4 regions of the Chryseobacterium glaciei genome follow, and region 3 is predicted to be linked to each of the others. Evidence: riboswitches for the same ligand, from Rfam matches in the RefSeq annotation. Region 3 holds a riboswitch; each other region holds the start of a gene.

Region 1 (4,809 bases), 150 kb from region 3:
GCCTTTTTCTGTTATTTGGTAATATTTTCTGGGTGGCCCTCCTGTAGATTCTTCCCATCTGTAAGAGAGAAACTCTCCGTTTTTCAGTCTTGTTAAAAGAGGGTAGAGGGTTCCTTCTACTACATCCAGCTTTCCTTTTTTCAGTTCATCTATCAGGTCGGAAACATACATTTCACGAAGGTTGATGAGACTTAAAATACAGAATTCCAGAATTCCTTTTCGCATTTGCGCTTTGGTATTTTCGGTATTCATCTTTGATAAGTTTTGTTAATTAGTTATATCCAATCAGAATAAAATTCCTAGCTAGTTGAACCTATTCCGATTTTACATTACAAAGATATGTAATTAAAATGGTAATATGCAATACAAAGTAGTGAAAAAATATAAATAAATAATGTAACTAATTGAAAATCAATATAATTATTTTTAATGTCGAATTTTTAGAATTGAATGTTTTGGAAAAACTAAGCCAAATTATTGATAATTTTACCTTTTAAGCTGATAGGTCTTAAGGTAACAAGAGCTTTTTTCTCTAATTTTTTCTGATATGATATAAATGTGAACCTTCTGTAGAATTTACGGACGATAAGAGCCATTTCCATCATAGCAAAATGCTCACCGATGCAAAGTCGAGGGCCGGCTCCGAAAGGATAGTAGGCGAAATTTTTAGAATTTTCATCCTCAAAACGTTCAGGAATAAACGAGTCCGGATGTTCCCAATATTTTGGATTTCTGTGAAGTCCGCTTATGTAAAGGATGATTAAAGTGCCTTTTGGCCACGAATATTCTTTAAAACTATCATCTTCTAAAGCTTCACGATCAATCGCCCAAGCCGGAGAATGCAAACGCATGGCTTCTTTAATGATATTTACAGTAAATGATTTCTTCATTAAATTTTCTGAAGTAAAAACCATTTCTCCTTCATTTTCTATTTCTTTTTTTAATTTTTCCTCAGCTTTTGGGCTTTGGCTGATCTCAAAAAAGATAAAACTTAAAGCATTGGCCGTAGTTTCATGTCCGGCAATGAAAAGGATGAGCATTTCATCAACAAGCTGTTCGTCCGACATGGGAAGTTGTGTATCTTCATATCTCGTCTGAATCAACATATCCAAAAGATCGTTCTTTTCCTCGCCCGAATTTCTTCTTTTGTCTAAAACACTTTGAATGATTGCTTTTGATCTCTTACTTTTTTCAATGTTTTTATCAATAACCCCGAAAATATTTAAGATATTAGTGTAAAAAGGTAAACGAACTTCTTTGGTAGAAACTTCCTGAACTTCTGTGATTATTTTGCTTAATTCATTCACTGTATTTTCGTCAACATCGGAACTGAAAAGGGTTTTCGCAACAATGTTAAAAGCCAGCGAATGAAAGAAATCGTACAAATCTACTTCAGATTCGATTTTGAATGATTCAAGAGATTTATCAATTTCTTCTTCCATAATCGAAACAAGATTGGCAATTTTCGCCTTACCAAAACCTGGTTGAATCAGTCTTCTTTGTTTCAACCAATCCTTTCCGTTGTTGGTCAACAGACCTTTCCCCAGATATTTTCCTAAAGTGACAGATTGTATTTCAGATTTTTGATAATTTTTGTGATTTTGTTTTAAAATATATTCAACAAACTCTTTATCCTGAGAAAAGATGAAGTTTTTATCGGTAAAACTAGCTTTGATATAATAATTATCACCTACAGATTGGTGGTTTCCGCTGATAACTTCCAACGGATGATTAAGCCCTTTAAATAAAGAATATAGCTTTCTTTTTCCTTTAATTTCTGCCGGATAATTAAACTCTGGATGCATGTTGAATATTTCTATTAAAAATACAATTAATCTCTTACATAAATGAGCTTTACAATCAAAACCCTTATTTTTGCAATATTATTTGGTTTGAATTTTAATTAAATATATCGTGGTGTCACATTTGGACAAAATTATTTTGAATTAAAAGATATATCCAATCAATCAATACTATAAAGAGTAAAAATGAAGATACAGAAAGAAATCGATTTTATTTTAGCCGTTGATGCTTTAAAAAATGTACAGAGAAGAAATTACAATGCCGATGATTCAAGAAGAGAAAATACCGCTGAACATTCATGGCAGATTATTATTTTAGCTCAAATTCTTTTTCCATATGCGAAAAACAGAGCAGATATTGATTTATTAAGAGTAATCAGAATGCTTTCGATTCACGATTTAGTAGAAATTGAAGCTGGAGATACTTTCTTATTTGATGAAGCAGCAATGGTCGGGAAATTTGAAAGAGAAAGACAATCCGCTCAAAATATTTTCGGAATTTTAGATGAACCTTTACGTACTGAGTTCTTCAATCTTTGGCTTGAATTTGAGGAAGAACAAACTCCTGATGCTATTTTTGCCTGTGCGATCGACCGGATTATGCCATTCATCTTGAATTCTTATACCTCAGGAAAAAGCTGGACAGAAGCCGGAGTAACCGAAAATCAAGTCAGAAATATGTTGGAAAATGCAATCAGCAGAGCTTCAGATGAAATGGGAGAAGCTTTTCAGTATTTAATGATTAAAAATTTAGAAACTGAGAAAGTTGTAAGATAATTTTATACTAAATATTAGGATAAATAATCAACTTTAACATCATTTTTGTCATTCCCGCAGGGAATCTAAATCCAATTTGTAGAAATACTAAAGTTTTATGATTGAAATTTTTTAGAATAAAAGAAGTTTCGGAGGCCAAAGGCCGCCGAAACCATAAAAAGGATTTATAATATTTGAATTGGCTTCTTAAATTCATCAATCGCCACAAAAGTAAAATCACCAACAATTGCTCTTTCTCTTTCGTAAGAATACATTTGTTCGGTGTAGATTTCTACATTTACCTTCATACTTGTTGTTCCGACGTGAGAAACTTTACCGATTAACTCCACAATAGTTCCTGCGGGAATTGGTCTTTTAAAATCTATCTTGTCGCTGCTTACCGTTACCACTCTTTTTCTGGCAAATCGGGTAGCGGTGATAAATGCCACTTCATCCATCAATTGCATCGCTGTACCACCAAAAAGGGTGTCGTAATGATTGGTTGTGTTAGGAAAAACCGCTTTAAAGATGCTGGTTTCAGATGCTTGAATTCTTTCTTCTGTAGTCATATTTCATTATTAATTAAAGCGAAAAGAACGAATATTGAAACAAACAGAAAATGACAGGAACACAGAAATTCCTGAAAAACCATTGATCAATAAACTTCAGATCGCGAAAGTTTTTGTCTTAAAGAAATAGGTAGGTCTCCTGACTCGTAACATCTTTATTTCCTTCCCATGCCTTGCACAGTGGATTCTTGATAAAGACTTTTCGTTACTTACAGTTGCGCGACAGTTCGTGATTTTCACACGATTCCCTTTTAATCTGCGGTTAAGCAGAACCAGTTTCTAAAAAGCCAGATGCCATCAGCTAGAAGCCAAAAGCAAAATAACTTTTCGGTGCAAAAATAAGGATTATATGAAAGATAAACGAATTATTCCGGATTATTATAGATGATCTGGCTGATAACTTTTCCTTCTTTGATCGTCCAAAGCGTAGTATAACGGTTTTCTCCTGAGCCATTAATCATATAAAGAAAGATGTGATCATTATCGATAGAAGTCACCCCAACGTTATTGAAATCCATTGTTGGCTGGAATAAATTTTTGACAGCTTCTCTCACAAAAACAGAACCTCTTCCGGGTTGCTGTACTCTGATAGATTTTATTTCGGTCATGCCTTCAGGCAGTTCGTTGCCGATTCCCCATGGTTTTACTTTATCGATGGTAAGAATTTTTCCGTTAGCATCTTTTACCTTTTTACGGTAACTCGCGTTGGATGGATAAACGTCAATAATAACTTTACTCCTCTGGTTAGCCGGAATTTTTGGATCGGTGTTGTCTGTGAAAATAAGAGATTTTCCGTTTTTAGATTTGGTAGGAGTGTAAGGCGGTAACCGATCGATGTAAGCGATACGGTCTTTATTCACCATACCTTCTTTATTTAGAGAATCATACCTTACGAAAGGTTTTTCGGTGTCGTCTTTGTCTGGATATTTTATCCAAATCCATTCTGTTTCTCCGGGAGCGGGTTTTACATATACAAAAACATCTCCTCGGCGCATACGGATTTTATCCACAATTTTTCGGTAATTATCCTTAGCAACACGTACCATGGCATAGCCTTCTTCAGCTTTTACAACTCCAAAAGGAACTTTATTTTGCCCTTTCATTAAGCTTAAAGAAAAAACACTGAAAATTGATAAATAAAAAACTTTTTTTGCGGAAATCATCATGAAAAATTTTTGACTCTTCAAATATATAAATTAAATGCTTTTTCTGAACATAATTATATATTGTATTAATGATAAAAAGAAAGAGAATGCATATAAACATTCTCTTTTTATGGTAATTAATCGTTTCTAAGTTTCGCTTTTACGCCATTATTCTTAATAATCGTTCTCAGCATTACAATTTCTTGTTTTGTAAAATCCTTTTTAGGAATCATATTCATTGTTTGCAAACTATGATAAATAAGAAACCAATCTTTTAATTCTTTTACTCTGGAAACAGTGTTCCAATGAAAATCGTTTTCAAATGTTTCTCCTTCGGTTTTAATTTTATCTTCAACGAAAGTGTAAGAAATATTTTCCTGTATTTTTTTGTCTGAATAATAAGCTTTTTTAATGCTAAAATAACCTCTAATAGTCATGAAAACCCATAAAACAAGCAACCAGATGGAAGCATTTTTAAAAATATCCTGCTCATCGCCATCCAGAAAACCTTTAAATATAAAAAGTAAAACAGCTATA
Region 2 (4,809 bases), 800 kb from region 3:
TTAGCAATTTCAATCCTGTGAGATTAATAATTTTTTCTTCCATATCTAAAAAATATCCCCAATATTTAAAATCGCTTAAGACTTTCTGTGACCAAATTCTAACTTCAGGAATTTCATAAATTTCTCTAACATCATCATTATATCCATCAATAAAAAAAGATAATTTTCCTTCAGATTTTTTTATCATTTCATCATCAATTGTTAATTTGTCTAATAATTCAGTGAACCCAGAAGTATCTTGTTTTAGAATTACAGATTTATCAACATTTAACATAATTTTGCTGCTTTCTTTTAATTTATCATTTATTTCCCATTGATATTCAATTTGAGACATATAATCAACTATATCTCCAGCTATTAATTGAATTTGATTTTTATTATCTCTCGAAAATTTATTTTCTTTAGAAATATTTATTGACCAACCATTTGTTGATCTACTTGTTTTGCTTAGATTAAATTCAGTCCAATACGCATTTTTATTATTTAAATCAACAATTACGAGTAATAAGGGGTGATTATTGTTTAAATAATAATTTAAATGTTTATTTTCTCCTCTATAAGTCCATCCAGAATTTGTTTTACTTTTAAAATAAGAATCTCCTGATTTTATTTGAACCGCTATACTTTTCCCTGTAACACTATTATCTAAGCCAATGATATCAATATAACCATCAATTCCAAAATCATCTTCTAAATGAACTGGTCTGAAAATCCAATTAAATTCGTCTTCTACTATATTTCTTATAATTGAAACACCCTTATCTCCAATTTTTCTTTGTTTATTATATTTAGGAAATCCCTCCATCTGATATATTTTTATTGATAAAAGCTAATTTAATATAAATTTTTGATTAATATAATTTGTAATAAAATAAAACAGGAGCCCCAAAGGGCTCCCGAAAAAACAAATATCAATAATTTTAAAGCGTCTCCAAAGCAAACTCCTTACTCATCTCCCTCGAAGCCTCCACCATTGCAATCAAAGCTTTCTCCGTTTCATCCCAATGACGGGTTTTCAAACCACAATCTGGATTCACCCAAAGTTGCTGTGCAGGAATTACGGCTTGCGCTTTTTTCAGCAATTCTACCATTTCCTCTTTCGACGGAACTCTCGGCGAGTGAATATCGTAAACTCCCGGACCAATCTCATTCGGATATTGGAAATCAGCAAAAGCATTCAGCAACTCCATCTGACTTCTGGAGCATTCAATCGTGATCACATCGGCATCCATATCTGCGATATTTTGGATGATGTCATTGAATTCAGAATAACACATATGCGTATGAATTTGTGTCGCATCTTCCACACCGCTTGCCGATATTCTAAAGGCTTCAACCGCCCATTTCAGGTAATTTTGCCAGTCAGATTTTCTCAATGGAAGTCCTTCACGAATTGCCGGTTCATCAATCTGAATAATTCTGATTCCCGCTTTTTCCAAATCATTTACTTCATCACGAATCGCCAAAGCAATTTGTTTGCAAGTCAATGAACGAGGTTGATCATCACGCACAAAAGACCATTGAAGAATCGTCACAGGTCCTGTCAACATTCCTTTTACCCATTTTTGAGTTAAAGATTGAGCGTATTCCGACCAATAAACGGTCATTGGGTTCGGTCTGTGAACATCTCCAAAAATCACAGGTGGCTTCACACAACGGCTTCCGTAACTTTGAACCCAACCGTTTTGAGTAAATGCAAATCCTGCCAACTGTTCCCCGAAATATTCCACCATATCGTTTCGCTCAAATTCTCCGTGAACCAAGACATCGATCCCGATTTCTTCCTGCCAACGGATGGTTCTCTCGGTTTCCTGTTTCAATAAAGTATCATATTGTTCGGCATTCAGTTTTCCTTTTTTGAATTTTGCTCGCCAAGTTCTTACTTCTTTTGTCTGTGGAAACGAGCCAATTGTTGTCGTTGGAAATAATGGAAGTTGCAATACTTCTTGCTGAGTTTCTTTTCTTACATTGAACGGAGAATTTCTCTGCGCATCTTCTTTAGTTGTTACATCAACACGGTTTTTCACGTCCTGATTGTGGATTAATGTTGAAGTTTTACGGTTTTCAATCGCCTTTTTATTTTCAGCTAAAGCTTGTAAAACATTGTAATCCGGATTTTCTGACGCTAATTTTTTTAAATTAACAATTTCATAGACTTTCTGTTTCGCAAAAGCCAACCATTGTTTGATTTCAGGTGATAAAATATCTTCGTTTTTCTCAGAATTAAGATCAAAAGGAGAGTGTAGCAATGAACAAGACGGTGCAATAAAAACTCTTTCTGAACCAATTTTTTGAATGGCAGTTTTAATGATATTTAATGAGTTTTGGAAGTTGTTTTTCCAGATATTTCTTCCGTCAACGATTCCTAATGAAAGACTTAAAGTGTTTGGAATTATATTTAAAACTTCATCCAATTGTTCGGGAGAACGAACCAAATCAATGTGTAAAACATCGATTGAAAGAGAGGTTGCCAAGGCAAGATTATCTTTTAATCCATCAAAATAAGTTGCAATAATGAATTTCAGATTTGGAAATTGTTTTCTGATTTCAGCATAAATAAACTGATACGTTTCTTTCGCTTTTTCATTTAAATCTAATGCTAAAAACGGCTCATCAAACTGAATATATTTTGCACCATGATTTTCCAGTTCTTTTAAAATTTGAATGTAAACCGGAAGTAAGTTTTGAGCTAAATCTAGTTTGTCAAAACCTTCTTCTTTTTCTTTTGCTAACAATAAATACGTCAATAAACCGATAATGACAGGTTTTGCATTGATTCCTGCTTGTTTTGCGCTGATGAATTCCTGGATGATTTTATTGGAGAATAATTTGAATTCCTGATTTTTCTGAAATTCAGGAACAATGTAGTGGTAATTGGTATCAAACCATTTTGTCATTTTCATAGCGGTAATGTCCAAGCCGTCTTTTTGGAGACCTCTTGCCATTGCAAAATAAAGGTCGAGTTCATATTTTTTGAGAGCAATTTCCTGATAACGTTCAGGAATCGCTCCAACCGTTAACGTCATATCCAAAACCTGATCGTAATATGAAAAGTCGTTGCAGGGAATAAGATCGATTCCAGCTTCCTGCTGTAATTTCCAATTTTGGTGAGTGATGGTTTTTCCAACTTCCAACAATTCGTCTAAAGGGATCTTGCCTGACCAATAGTTTTCACAAGCTTTTTTAAGTTCTCTGTTGCTACCAATACGCGGATAGCCAAGTAAGTGTGTTTGCATTTCTTTTAAACTTTTAAATTAAATTTGATTTTAAAAGTTCTTCAGACACTTCGAAATGCTGCCGAGGAAAAGAATTTATGGAATAGAGTAGATACAGTGAGGACGTAATTTTTTCTTTAAATAAAAGAATTGGCTTAATATTTTTTTTGACGCAAAGTTTTAATTCAATTTTTTATATTATTTAAGCGGACAAAGAAGAATCAATAAATTGATTTTAAGAAGCGGGCGTATAAAACATAAGCTTCATCAGCGACAAAGTCGCAAATCTTTGCTCCCTAAAAATAAGAAGCCATAATAAAAAAATCTTTGCGTTTAAAAAATAAATCAAGTTAAAATTCAATTCAATTTAAAATTCAAAACCAAAATACGTTCAAAAGTATCATCTGTATGACCCAAAAGCTTCAAACCGCGAAAGCATTGTCCATTCGGAACAGGCAGGTCTCCTGACTTGTAACAGCTTTTGTCATCCTTCCCGTTTGCACAGTTGATCTACTTGGACAAAAACCTTTGGTATATTACTTACAGTTGCGCGACAGCTCGTGATTTTCACACGATTCCCTATTAATTTACCTTAAGTAAAACCTTTTCCGTTTGATGAGGTATGTTAAAGAACAAAATAGAGTTCAAAGATATTGGTTAAAGTAAATTGATTGGCTTTAACTGAAATATTAAGCAAAATATTTGGTTTTAATTATTTTTAAAAGTGAATTATACTGTAAATTTGAAAAATAGAATCAAAAAAAGAATATTATTCTGTGGAAAGACTCGACGAAAAGGATTTACAACTATTAAGAATCCTACAAAAGAATGCAAAATTGACCGTAAAAGAGTTGGCGAAAGAAGTCAATCTTTCAGCATCGCCTGTTTTTGAGCGAGTGAAAAGACTCGAACAGGAAGGTTATATTAAACATTATGCAGCCGTTTTGGAAGCTGAAAAGCTGAATCGTGGTTTTACCGTTTTTTGTCAGGTCAAACTGAAAATTCATGACCGTTCTGTAGGAAATGAATTTGTGAAAGATATTCTACAAATTGAAGAAGTTGCTGAATGTTATAATATTTCGGGCGATTTTGATTTTCTCCTAAAAGTTCAGGTTAGAGATATGAAGCATTATCAGGATTTTGTGTTCAATAAATTGGGCTCTGTAGATTCCATCGGAAGTACGCACAGCACTTTTGTGATGGCGGAGGTGAAGAATATTTATGGGGTGAATATTTAGAAAATCTTATATGAATATTGAAAAGTTTGCCCATTCAAGCTTATTTAAAAGGTTATAAATATTTGTAGGACAATTCTCACAAATTGTTTTATATTTTAATTCTTCATCAGATATTAGTGTATCAAAGGTTGTTAATTTTGTATTGCAAACTTTACAATTCCCTTTATCTACTTGATTATTTACATATTCTAATTTTTCTATTTCTTCTATAATTTGGTTTGTAAGATAATAAATAGTTTGTTTACTTTCTTCAAAGTGAAGTTTTGAGAAATTATTTAGCTCCTTACATTCAGATTTCATTTTTGTAAATGTGGTTATCCTTTTTTCGTAAGGTTCAAGAATGTATTGGCTGCATA
Region 3 (4,809 bases):
GGTATCGGCATAAGTCAGCCCATTGAACATTCCCTGAACATACAATCTCATAAAGTCATATTGATAGTCAATATTTCCAAATAACTTATGAAAAGGAACGTACATCAACTGTTTATCAGTATCAAGATTGGTAGATTTAGTGTATGAATATCCTAAATTCGTTCTCAAATTATGCTTACCGAATTTTCTTTCATAATCGATTCTGGATTCAATTCCATAAGACTCAACTCTATTTGTATTGAAAGCTGAGTAATACCCTAGCGGGCTAGGCAGCCATTGGATCATATCTTTGATCTTCATATAATACGGAGTAACCGAAAGTTGTACGCCAGCAATATTAAACTGATTTCTCAATTCAAACTGATAAGATGTCTCTGGTTTTAAATCTTTATTTCCGCCCGGACTCCAGTAAAGGTCATTAAATGTTGGAAATCTGAAATTCCTTGAAGCACTGATTCCTACATCATACCAATTTGTAGCATTCCATTTTCCGGAAAATGAAAATTGAAGTGGCGAACTGATATCTTCAACAAAATCTTTTTTCACTCCTGCTTCAAAACGAAGATCTTTCGTCGTAAAATAACGTAATAATCCTGCTACAGAACCTACATTTCTACTTATATGATCGATTCCGGATGCATAACCTTCGCCTTTATTAACCTGAAATTCTGTAATTAAGTTGAAATTTAACTTTGGAACAATAAAATAATTAAAATCATTTTTCAGAATATAATTTTTCCCTGTTCCGCCACTCGTTTTTGGCCCGTTGATATTTCCGAAATATTGGAAATTTTCTTCTGTATAAGCCGCTTTAAATGAATTACTGAACTTAGTTTTATTCCAATCCCAAGAAATTAAACTTCTTACGTTTTGAGTTTCATATTTCGTCGGAGTCTGACTTTCAAAGAAAATAGGATAATGCTGATTTCCATTAAAAAACTCAGAGATCCAAGAGATTTGGTGATGAGGTGCTATTTTATAAGCTGCCGAAAAATTGAAATTGGTATTATTGTATTTTCCGTTTCTGTTGATATAATTATTTGAATTTTCCACTTCATAATCATTTTCACTAATAGAATAATGACCGGAAGCCTTAAAACTGAATTTCTCATTGCTGTAAGAAGCTTTGAGCAAATTATTAAAAGTACTGAAAGATGCCGCCTCAGAAAATAACGAAGCATGCGCTCCTCTGTTAAAATCCAGATTATTATTTAAATGGATGCTTCCGCCGATCGCGCCGCTGCCATAACTTACACTTCCTCCGCCTGATTTTACAATAAGCTGATCAAATCCGCCAAAAGGAATATTATTAACATCACCCTGACCCAAAAAGTTAGAGTTAATATTAATTCCGTTCCATACAAAGGCAGTCTGAGAGGCTGTTGTACCTCTGAAAGATGGCGAAGAAACCGCTCCACGACCATTTTCTTTGATATAAACAGCAGATTGAAAACGTAAAAGTTCAGAAAGATTGGTTGAATTTTTTTCAGCATCCTGAGGAGTGATGGTGGTAACGTTATGAAAAAGCTTAACCTTACTCATTTGGTTATCAAAAACATAAACGGTGTCTATGGTTTTCTCCTGTGCGAAAAGAAAACAACCATAAGACGAAAAAAGCAGTACTAAAGATCTTTTTATATCCATCACTATTTTACTTTTCCTCCGAAAGCAATCTATTTTTTTATTATGATTTTGGCAGGTCTCCTGACTTTCGCTTTTCTACACCTTCCCGTTTGCACAGTGGTTTTTCGTAGAAATTTCGGTTGCGATTTACAGTTGCGGGGACAGTTTGGGGGTCTCACCCAATTCCCTTTTCATTCCAATACACTGGAAACCAAAATTTTTGCAAAGATAATTTATTAAATTGAAATGCAAAATCGTAAAAGGTTTAATTAATTACCCATTAACAATTTTATTTATTTTTTAGAGCTATTTCCAGCTATCCACTATATCTTTTTCGCCCACGCTTTTTTTCAAAGCCATTTCAGAAAAAGGATGTCGTTCCTATCTGGGCTAGGGTTGCAATCACCAAGATAAAGTAGCAAGCAAAAAACGGGTGGCTTCGAGAACCTCAGCCACCCGTTTTCAGAAATTTATTACCTATTTTGCTAGATCGGACTTTCTCTTCCATTTGGTGGCTGAGGCTCTCGAAGCCACCAAATGGAAACTTTCAACCTTCGCTGAGTGAAACGCCTTTGCGAACGAAAAATATTCTCAATAATTTTAAAGAAAACCTTTGCGATCTTTGCGTTAAAAAAAAGCACTCACAAACTACAAAAACGTAGCATCAAAATAAAACGGCAACAAATCCTTAATAGAATTCACTTTCACGACAACATCATTCATGCTCGAAAAATAAAGATCAATATTTTCATTCTGCTTGGTTTCATATTCAATTAAGCTTTGTCGGCAAGCTCCACAAGGTGGAATCGGCGGATTTTTCTCATGAAATTCTCTCGGTCCGCCAACAATAAAGATCTTTTTAATCTTTTCATTCGGAAAATTCGCTGCTACCCAGAATAAAGTCGTTCTCTCGGCACAAAGCCCTGATGGAAAAGCCGCATTCTCCTGATTATTTCCGGAGAAGATCTCTCCATTCTCCAATAAAACCGAACAACCTACCAAAAAGTTGGAATAAGGCGCGTAAGCATTTTCCCTTGCTTGTTTTGCTCTGGCGAACAAAGTATTTTCTATATCGCTAAGTTCACTGCTATTTTTAAAATATTCGTAACCTATCTGTATGTCTTTTTTCATATATTGTGGACCTAAAAAAGGGGGATAAAATTACCTCTTTTTCACCAAGTGGGCAATATTATTTTGTCCTTCAAAATTTTAAATTAAAATTCAAAACATCAAACATGTTATACACTCCTATAAAATTCAGAAATGTTGAAGTAAAAAACAGATGGGTAATGTCCCCGATGTGTATGTATTCTTGTGAAAACGGGATGGCTAATGATTTCCATTACGTCCATTACGGAAGCAGATCGCAGGGCGGAACAGGATTAATTATAGTAGAAGCAACCGGCGTAGAACGCCGCGGAAGGATCACCAACCATTGTATGGGAATCTGGAATGACGAACAGGCTGAAAAACTTCAGAAAATTGTTGAGTTTGTTCACAAGAATTCAGACAGTAAAATAGGGATACAAATTGCTCATGCAGGAAGAAAAGGCTCAACTTGGAACAATTTGCAAATTCCCGTTGAAGAAGGTTGGGAAACCGTTGCACCAAGCCCGATTCCTTATCACCCAACAGAAAGAATTCCACATGTTTTAACAATAGAGGAAATCAAAGAACAAGTTCAAAACTTTAAAGAGGCAGCAAGAAGAGCGGTAAAAGCAGGTTTTGATGTGATCGAAATTCACGGCGCACACGGTTATTTGGTTCACCAGTTTTTATCTCCGCTTTCTAACATCAGAACAGATGAATATGGCGGAAGTTTTGAGAACAGAATCAGATTTTTATTAGAAATTGTAGATGCTGTAAATGAAGAATTAAATGAAAATGTTGCTCTTTTTGTAAGAATTTCCGGAACAGAATACGCTGAAAATGGCTGGGATATTGAAAGCAGTGTAGAATTGGCGAAAATATTAAAAAATCATTCAGTTGATTTGGTAGACGTTTCAAGCGGTGGAAATATTCATGGAGTAAAAATTCCTCTTTTTGATGGATATCAGGTTCCTCTTTCTTCTCAGGTAAGAAATGAAGCGGAAGTGAAAACCGGTGCAGTTGGTTTAATTAAAAAAGTAGAACATGCGGAAGAAATTCTTCAAAAAGGCGATGCTGATTTAATTTTTATTGCCAGAGAGATCTTAAGAAATCCATACATCGCAGTTCAGGGTTCGTTTGAAATGAAGGAAGAATGCTTTTTTCCACATCAGTATTTAAGAGCGAAAATTTCTTCTTAATTTTATACAATTAATATTTAAAAAAGATGAAAATAGAGGATTTCATGTTACCGTGCCCAAGCAAAAAGTTCTTAGGAATAGAATGTTTTGGCTGTGGTGCCCAAAGAGCTATTGTCATGGTTTTTGAAGGGAGATTCTCTGATGCTTTTCATATGTTTCCGGCTGTTTACACGCTTTTGATATTTTTATTTACCGTAGGAATAAGTTTTATTGATAAAAAAAGGAACTATGGAAATGTTTTAATTATAATGGCGATTATTAATTCAATTATAATGGTAATTGCTTATTTTTACAAACATTTTTATCTTAATTTGCACTAAAACATTAAAATTATAACTATGAATCAACAAAAATTACCAAATGCCACAGCGGTACTTGTATTAGGAATTGTATCTATCATCGGATGTTGTTGCTACGGAGTAGTAGGTATTATCACAGGGATTATCGGATTGTATCTTTACAAAAAAGATAACGAACTCTACAAGAAAAATCCAGATCTTTATTCGGATTACAGCAATTTGAATACAGGTAGAATATTATGTATCATTGGGCTTATATTAAGTGTTTTATACATTGCCTATTTGGTCGTGGTGATCTCTACATTAGGTTGGGATGCTCTGAAAGATCCTCAACTGATGCAGGAAAGAATCAAAGAATTAACGGGACAATAATTAAATCCTCAGATAAAACAAGAAAGACTGCAAATTGCAGTCTTTTTTTTGTGAAATATTTTAAGCTGGTTTTCTTTTAATAATCCAAAATTTGACATAATTGAAAACCTTTGCTGAGTGAAACGCCTTTGTGATCAAAAAATATCCTCAATCATTTAAAGAAAACTTGGCGCACTTTTGCGTTAAAAAAAAGATATTGGATTTTTATATTAATTGATCTGTAAATT
Region 4 (4,809 bases), 1.6 Mb from region 3:
GAATTGTATAATAATCACCTCTTGAAGTCACATACAAATCGCCGTAATTATCTTTTTTGATGTGATGAAGATTAATCGCAACATCTATTTTCTTGATTTCTTTAAATGTAGAAAGATCAACCACAGAAACGGTTCTGTCATAATTTGGATATTTATACCCTCCGGAATTGGCTACAAAAAGTTGATTTCCTATAATTTCCATTTCTTCCGGCTGATATCCAACCGTCACTTCTCGTTGAATGGAAAGAGAAACCGTATCGATCTCTGCTACTTTACCCAAAGGTGCATTCGGATCAAGGGAAACAGGTCCTGCATAGCTTGACGCGTAGGCTTTTCCGTTTTTAAAAGTTATATATCTACAGTTTTCTAATTGAATGGTTTTGATACGCTTTGCCGTTTTTGCATCCAGCACCTCAATTTTATTGGAAACATTGATGACTGCATACATTTTACCGCCATAGATCTGAATATCATTTCCAACATCTCCCAACTCCTTTATGACTGTAGGATTGATCTCTCCGTAAATATTCCTGCGGTAAGTTCCTGTTGTATAATCAAAGAAATCTAGCGTGGCTTTGTTGGTTCCCATATTTCCTTCATTCAAAAGATAAAAACCTTTGATCGCAGTATTTTCCGGCTGAGCCAAATTTTCCCGCTCTTCAGGGATAATATATTCGTCTGTACGGCATGAAACCAGAAAGACAAATACAAACAACAGCAGAGAAAAGTTTAATTTTTTCATAATGTATAACTTAGAATAAGTTTAAAAAATCTTCCCGGCATCGGGTAACTTAAGACAACTTCGTAGTATTGGTTCAGCACATTATTCACTTCAAAACTTGCTTTAAACTGATGAGATTTCCAATTGAATTTTTTCTGTATCGATAAATCGTGTGTATACCAAGGCTGTATATGATTAACCGCAATATTGTTCTGATTGATGTCGTAACGCTCTCCTACATAAATGAAACTGTAATTGAAAGCCCAATCCTTATAATCAGCCATTAAAGTAAATGTTCCGCTGTGCCAAGGTGTGTACGGGATCTGATCTCCAAAGAAAGACTCTTCCCTGTCGGAAAAATCTCTTGCACTTTGATAAGTATAGCTTAATAATGGTTTGATTTTTACTTTTCCGACCTGCAATTCTGCCTGAATATTGACATCTGCACCCAAAATCTCAACATAATCAAGATTCTGCATCGTCCATCGGAACATACTTCCATTAGGAGAAGCAATAATTTTATCCTTCACCTGATTGAAATATCCGTCTACTTTTACATAGAAACCTTTAAAGAAGTTATTATTATCGTAAAATTTTTGATAGGTAAAACCAAGATCGTATTGCTCCGTAAATTCGGGTCTTAAAGAAGAGCTTCCGATTAAAGTGTAATACAGATCATTGAAAGTAGGCATCCTGAAAATACGTTTATAAAAACCTCGTACCGTAAAATCTTTAGAATCAAAAGGCTGATAGCTTAAAAATGCGGCCGGAGTCCATTCTGTTTTGTCGGGAGCTTTGGTATTAAGCTCTACTTTTTCATGGACAAAAGTTCCCAAAACACTTCCTAAAAATTTGAATCTGTTCCATTGATAAGTCGTCGCAAAAGCTACAAGCGAAGTATAACGGGTAGGATAAGAAAACTGCCTCAAATCAGCATCCAGCGTATTATATTGAAAGTCTACACTGGCACTCACATCCCAATTCGGGGTAATAGAATACAGATTCGACGAAGAAAGATATAACTCCTTCTGAATATATTGGTTCTGAATCTTAATTGAAGAAACCGTATCTACATATTTAGTATAATCGTAAGCAAATTTAGCTTTGAACTGTGTTTCAAATTTTGGAAAGATCTTTTTTCTAAAATTAGCCTGAACGAAATAATTTTCATCAACCATTCTTTGTCCTCTCGCATCAAAACGGTTGTTTACAATAGCTCCGGGAATTCCTCGGTTTGACAAATAGCCATAACCTCTTACATTCCAGTTTCCGTTATTTAAAGTTCCGTTAACACTGGTTTCAAAACGCTTTGCTTTGATATCAGAATCAACTCTTTTAAAAATCGTATCATAAGCAATGGCTCCATCAGGATATTTCCTCGAGTATCTATATTTATAAACACCGTCACTCTGCATAAATTCTGAACTAAAACTTGCAGAAACCCTATCCGAAATTTTCTGTTCTAAACGAAATGACGGATTAAAAAGATCGATAGAACTATTTTTTAATCTTATAACGAAATTTGTTTTCTGATTCCCTTTAAAACTTGGCGTTTTAGGCTGAAGATAAATTGAACCTGACGATCCAAAGTCTTTTGCAGGTTGAAAAATTTCGCTTTTTTGTCCGTTATACAGTGAAATTTCCTCAATATCATCTAACGAAAATCGACCCAGATCTACTAAGCCATTTTGTGCATTTCCCAATTGAATTCCATCATAGAAAACACCTACATGCTGACTTCCCAAACTTCGGATATTGATGGTTTTCATTCCGCCAATTCCACCATAATCTTTAATCTGAACTCCGGAAAAATATCGCAATGCATCAGCAACCGACTGGCTATTCAGTCTTTCCAATTGTTCTCCTGAAAGTTTTTGCGCAGGAAGAATTTCTTTAAAATTCTTTTTGTAAATATTGACAGCCTTGATCGATTTCTCTTTTATACTGTCTTTTCTGGTTTGAGAAATATATAATTGAGCCATTAGCACAAAAATTGTGATAATAACTTTATAACATCCAGAAGTAAATTTTGATACCATTAGCTCTTTGAAAATAATAACGCTAATGGATATAAGAAAGCAGCAATGAAAAGCACAGCGATAACTGCACAAAATCATTGTTGTCCTAAGCTTTATTCCACGAAAGCGTCAAACGTTAAATCTTCTGGCAGGTCTTCTGACTTACTCCATTTTTGAAATCCTTCCCATTAAAAAAACAGTGGATATAATTTTCAAAAACTTTTTTGTGGAGCTTACAGCAGCGGGTCTGTTTCGGATTTACACCGAATTCCCTTTTAAGCGCTTTTTAGGGCTCACCAGATTTCGGCAAAGATAGAAAATTATCGGCAGATACAATACATGACTTAATCAAATGAATTTCAATTAAATAACAAAAACATCCCGTTAAAATTTTAACGGGATGTAAATAATTATGTTAAATTCCAAAGTTGATAAAAATACTCAATCGGGATTTTGCTTCAATATCTCCTCCTGCTAAATTAGAATAAGCGGGAAGCATCACTTCACTTCCCAAACTAAATTTCTTATAAGAGGCTTCAAAACCCAATTTTCCGTATAAAGCACTTCCTGCGGTATTGGGTAAATCTTCACGAAACTGCTTATTTCGATCATATACTTCTCCCTGCATTCCTACTTTTCCTGAAAAAATAACTTTTTCATTGGTGATAAGTTGATAGAATCCGGTGGCTGAATAATTCCATTGGTTTCCAAAATCATAATGCTTTTTGTTCTCTGTTTTAATGGTATAATCAGTATTTAAAAGAACAGCAACTTTATTTTTCTGAAATTTATAATTCAAAACCATCTGATAATCCCAGCTTCCAGTTCCCAGCTGAAAACTTGGATTAACGCCTGTGATTCCTTTTTCATCGAACTTTCCTAAGGGAACTTTCACTCCAACTCCTCCATTTAATTGATGAATATTATCTTTTGAATTGATTAACTGATAGATTCCCATCAAATTCAAATCTCCAATTCCATTGATTTTAATATCACCCTGCATTGTTTTCTTTTCATGAAAATGAAATGGCAAACTCGCATACACACTTAGCTTTTTAGTTAAAGGAATCTTTCCCCAAAGCTGAATGGTATTGAAATATTGATCCTGCGTTAAATCCTTTACAAATAGATTTTCTTTTGCTTTATAATGCTGTGCGAAATATTTAATTCCGATAAATTGTGGATTCAATAAAGACTCAAAACCAGACGAACCATTCCCTGCAGCACATCCACATGCATCACAATCATCAAAAACGATTGCATGAAAATCAGTGGGAATATAAAGACTGTCTGCGATTTCTTTAGCCTGAAATAAATTACATAAAATCAAGCTTATTATTAAAATTATTCTTTTCATGTTTACTCAGCAAATTTTGGATTTGAAATAAAGTTTTTATCAGACAATGTTTTCAGAAAGGCAATAATAAAAATCTTCTCCTGATCGTTCATTGCAATTCCGATGTGTCCGTTTTGTTTTAATTGAGGATCAAGATTGGGTTGATCTTCCACATTATCTGAATAGAAATTAAGTACTGCATTTAAGGTGTAAAATCTCCCGTCATGCATATAAGGTGCAGTATATTCAATATTTCTTAAACTTGGAACGCGGAATTTCATCCAATCATTTTGATCAAGCGTTACGCGATATCGTCCCGCATCTTTAAACTGCATATTATAATACATTCCTGTATTTCTAAAACTTTCATCGGTAAATAATGCTCCACTGTGACAGGAAGCACATTTCTGCTGAAATAAATTCATTCCCTGAGTTTCTTCTGAAGTAAAATTTTCTTTTCCCTGTTTAAATCTATCATATTTCGAATCTGCAGAGATCATTGTCGCCATAAATTGTGACAATGCTTTCAACACTCTTTCCCCTGTGATACCTTCATCGCCATACGCTGATTTGAAAAGTTTTTTATACTTAGAATCTGCGCTTAATTTTGAAATAACCTCAGGCATCGAACTATCCATTTCATCTTCATTGGTTATCGGAATTATCGGCTGTTCATTGAGGTTATGAATCACTCCGTCCCACATATATCGTTTTAGAAATGCCATGTTTTGAAT

The links. Region 3 has a riboswitch for cobalamin ahead of A0O34_RS14620 (TonB-dependent receptor plug domain-containing protein). Riboswitches for the same ligand answer to the same signal wherever they lie in the genome.
Region 1: linked by a shared signal. The riboswitch ahead of A0O34_RS15430 (acyl-CoA thioesterase) and the one ahead of A0O34_RS14620 (TonB-dependent receptor plug domain-containing protein) in region 3 are both predicted to bind cobalamin.
Region 2: linked by a shared signal. The riboswitch ahead of metE (5-methyltetrahydropteroyltriglutamate--homocysteine S-methyltransferase) and the one ahead of A0O34_RS14620 (TonB-dependent receptor plug domain-containing protein) in region 3 are both predicted to bind cobalamin.
Region 4: linked by a shared signal. The riboswitch ahead of A0O34_RS07505 (TonB-dependent receptor) and the one ahead of A0O34_RS14620 (TonB-dependent receptor plug domain-containing protein) in region 3 are both predicted to bind cobalamin.

What each region holds. Positions count from the first base shown of each region.
Region 1 covers NZ_CP015199.1:3,415,411-3,420,219, forward strand. Annotated here, with positions in the region: gene A0O34_RS15410 (PadR family transcriptional regulator) at 1-252, opposite strand, end outside; gene A0O34_RS15415 (cytochrome P450) at 465-1,805, opposite strand; gene A0O34_RS15420 (HD domain-containing protein) at 1,989-2,579, shown strand; gene A0O34_RS15430 (acyl-CoA thioesterase) at 2,744-3,127, opposite strand; cobalamin riboswitch at 3,240-3,419, opposite strand; gene A0O34_RS15435 (hypothetical protein) at 3,493-4,293, opposite strand; gene A0O34_RS15440 (YcxB family protein) at 4,410-4,809, opposite strand, start outside.
Region 2 covers NZ_CP015199.1:4,060,909-4,065,717, forward strand. Annotated here, with positions in the region: gene A0O34_RS18265 (DUF4365 and DUF1817 domain-containing protein) at 1-805, opposite strand, end outside; gene metE (5-methyltetrahydropteroyltriglutamate--homocysteine S-methyltransferase) at 921-3,236, opposite strand; cobalamin riboswitch at 3,653-3,837, opposite strand; gene A0O34_RS18275 (Lrp/AsnC family transcriptional regulator) at 3,992-4,453, shown strand; gene A0O34_RS18280 (hypothetical protein) at 4,460-4,809, opposite strand, start outside.
Region 3 covers NZ_CP015199.1:3,261,113-3,265,921, forward strand. Annotated here, with positions in the region: gene A0O34_RS14620 (TonB-dependent receptor plug domain-containing protein) at 1-1,644, opposite strand, end outside; cobalamin riboswitch at 1,678-1,854, opposite strand; gene A0O34_RS14625 (cytidine deaminase) at 2,272-2,754, opposite strand; gene A0O34_RS14630 (NADH:flavin oxidoreductase/NADH oxidase) at 2,859-3,911, shown strand; gene A0O34_RS14635 (DUF2752 domain-containing protein) at 3,938-4,231, shown strand; gene A0O34_RS14640 (CCC motif membrane protein) at 4,250-4,582, shown strand.
Region 4 covers NZ_CP015199.1:1,678,997-1,683,805, forward strand. Annotated here, with positions in the region: gene A0O34_RS07500 (YncE family protein) at 1-742, opposite strand, end outside; gene A0O34_RS07505 (TonB-dependent receptor) at 739-2,703, opposite strand; cobalamin riboswitch at 2,870-3,055, opposite strand; gene A0O34_RS07510 (transporter) at 3,155-4,096, opposite strand; gene A0O34_RS07515 (cytochrome-c peroxidase) at 4,099-4,809, opposite strand, start outside.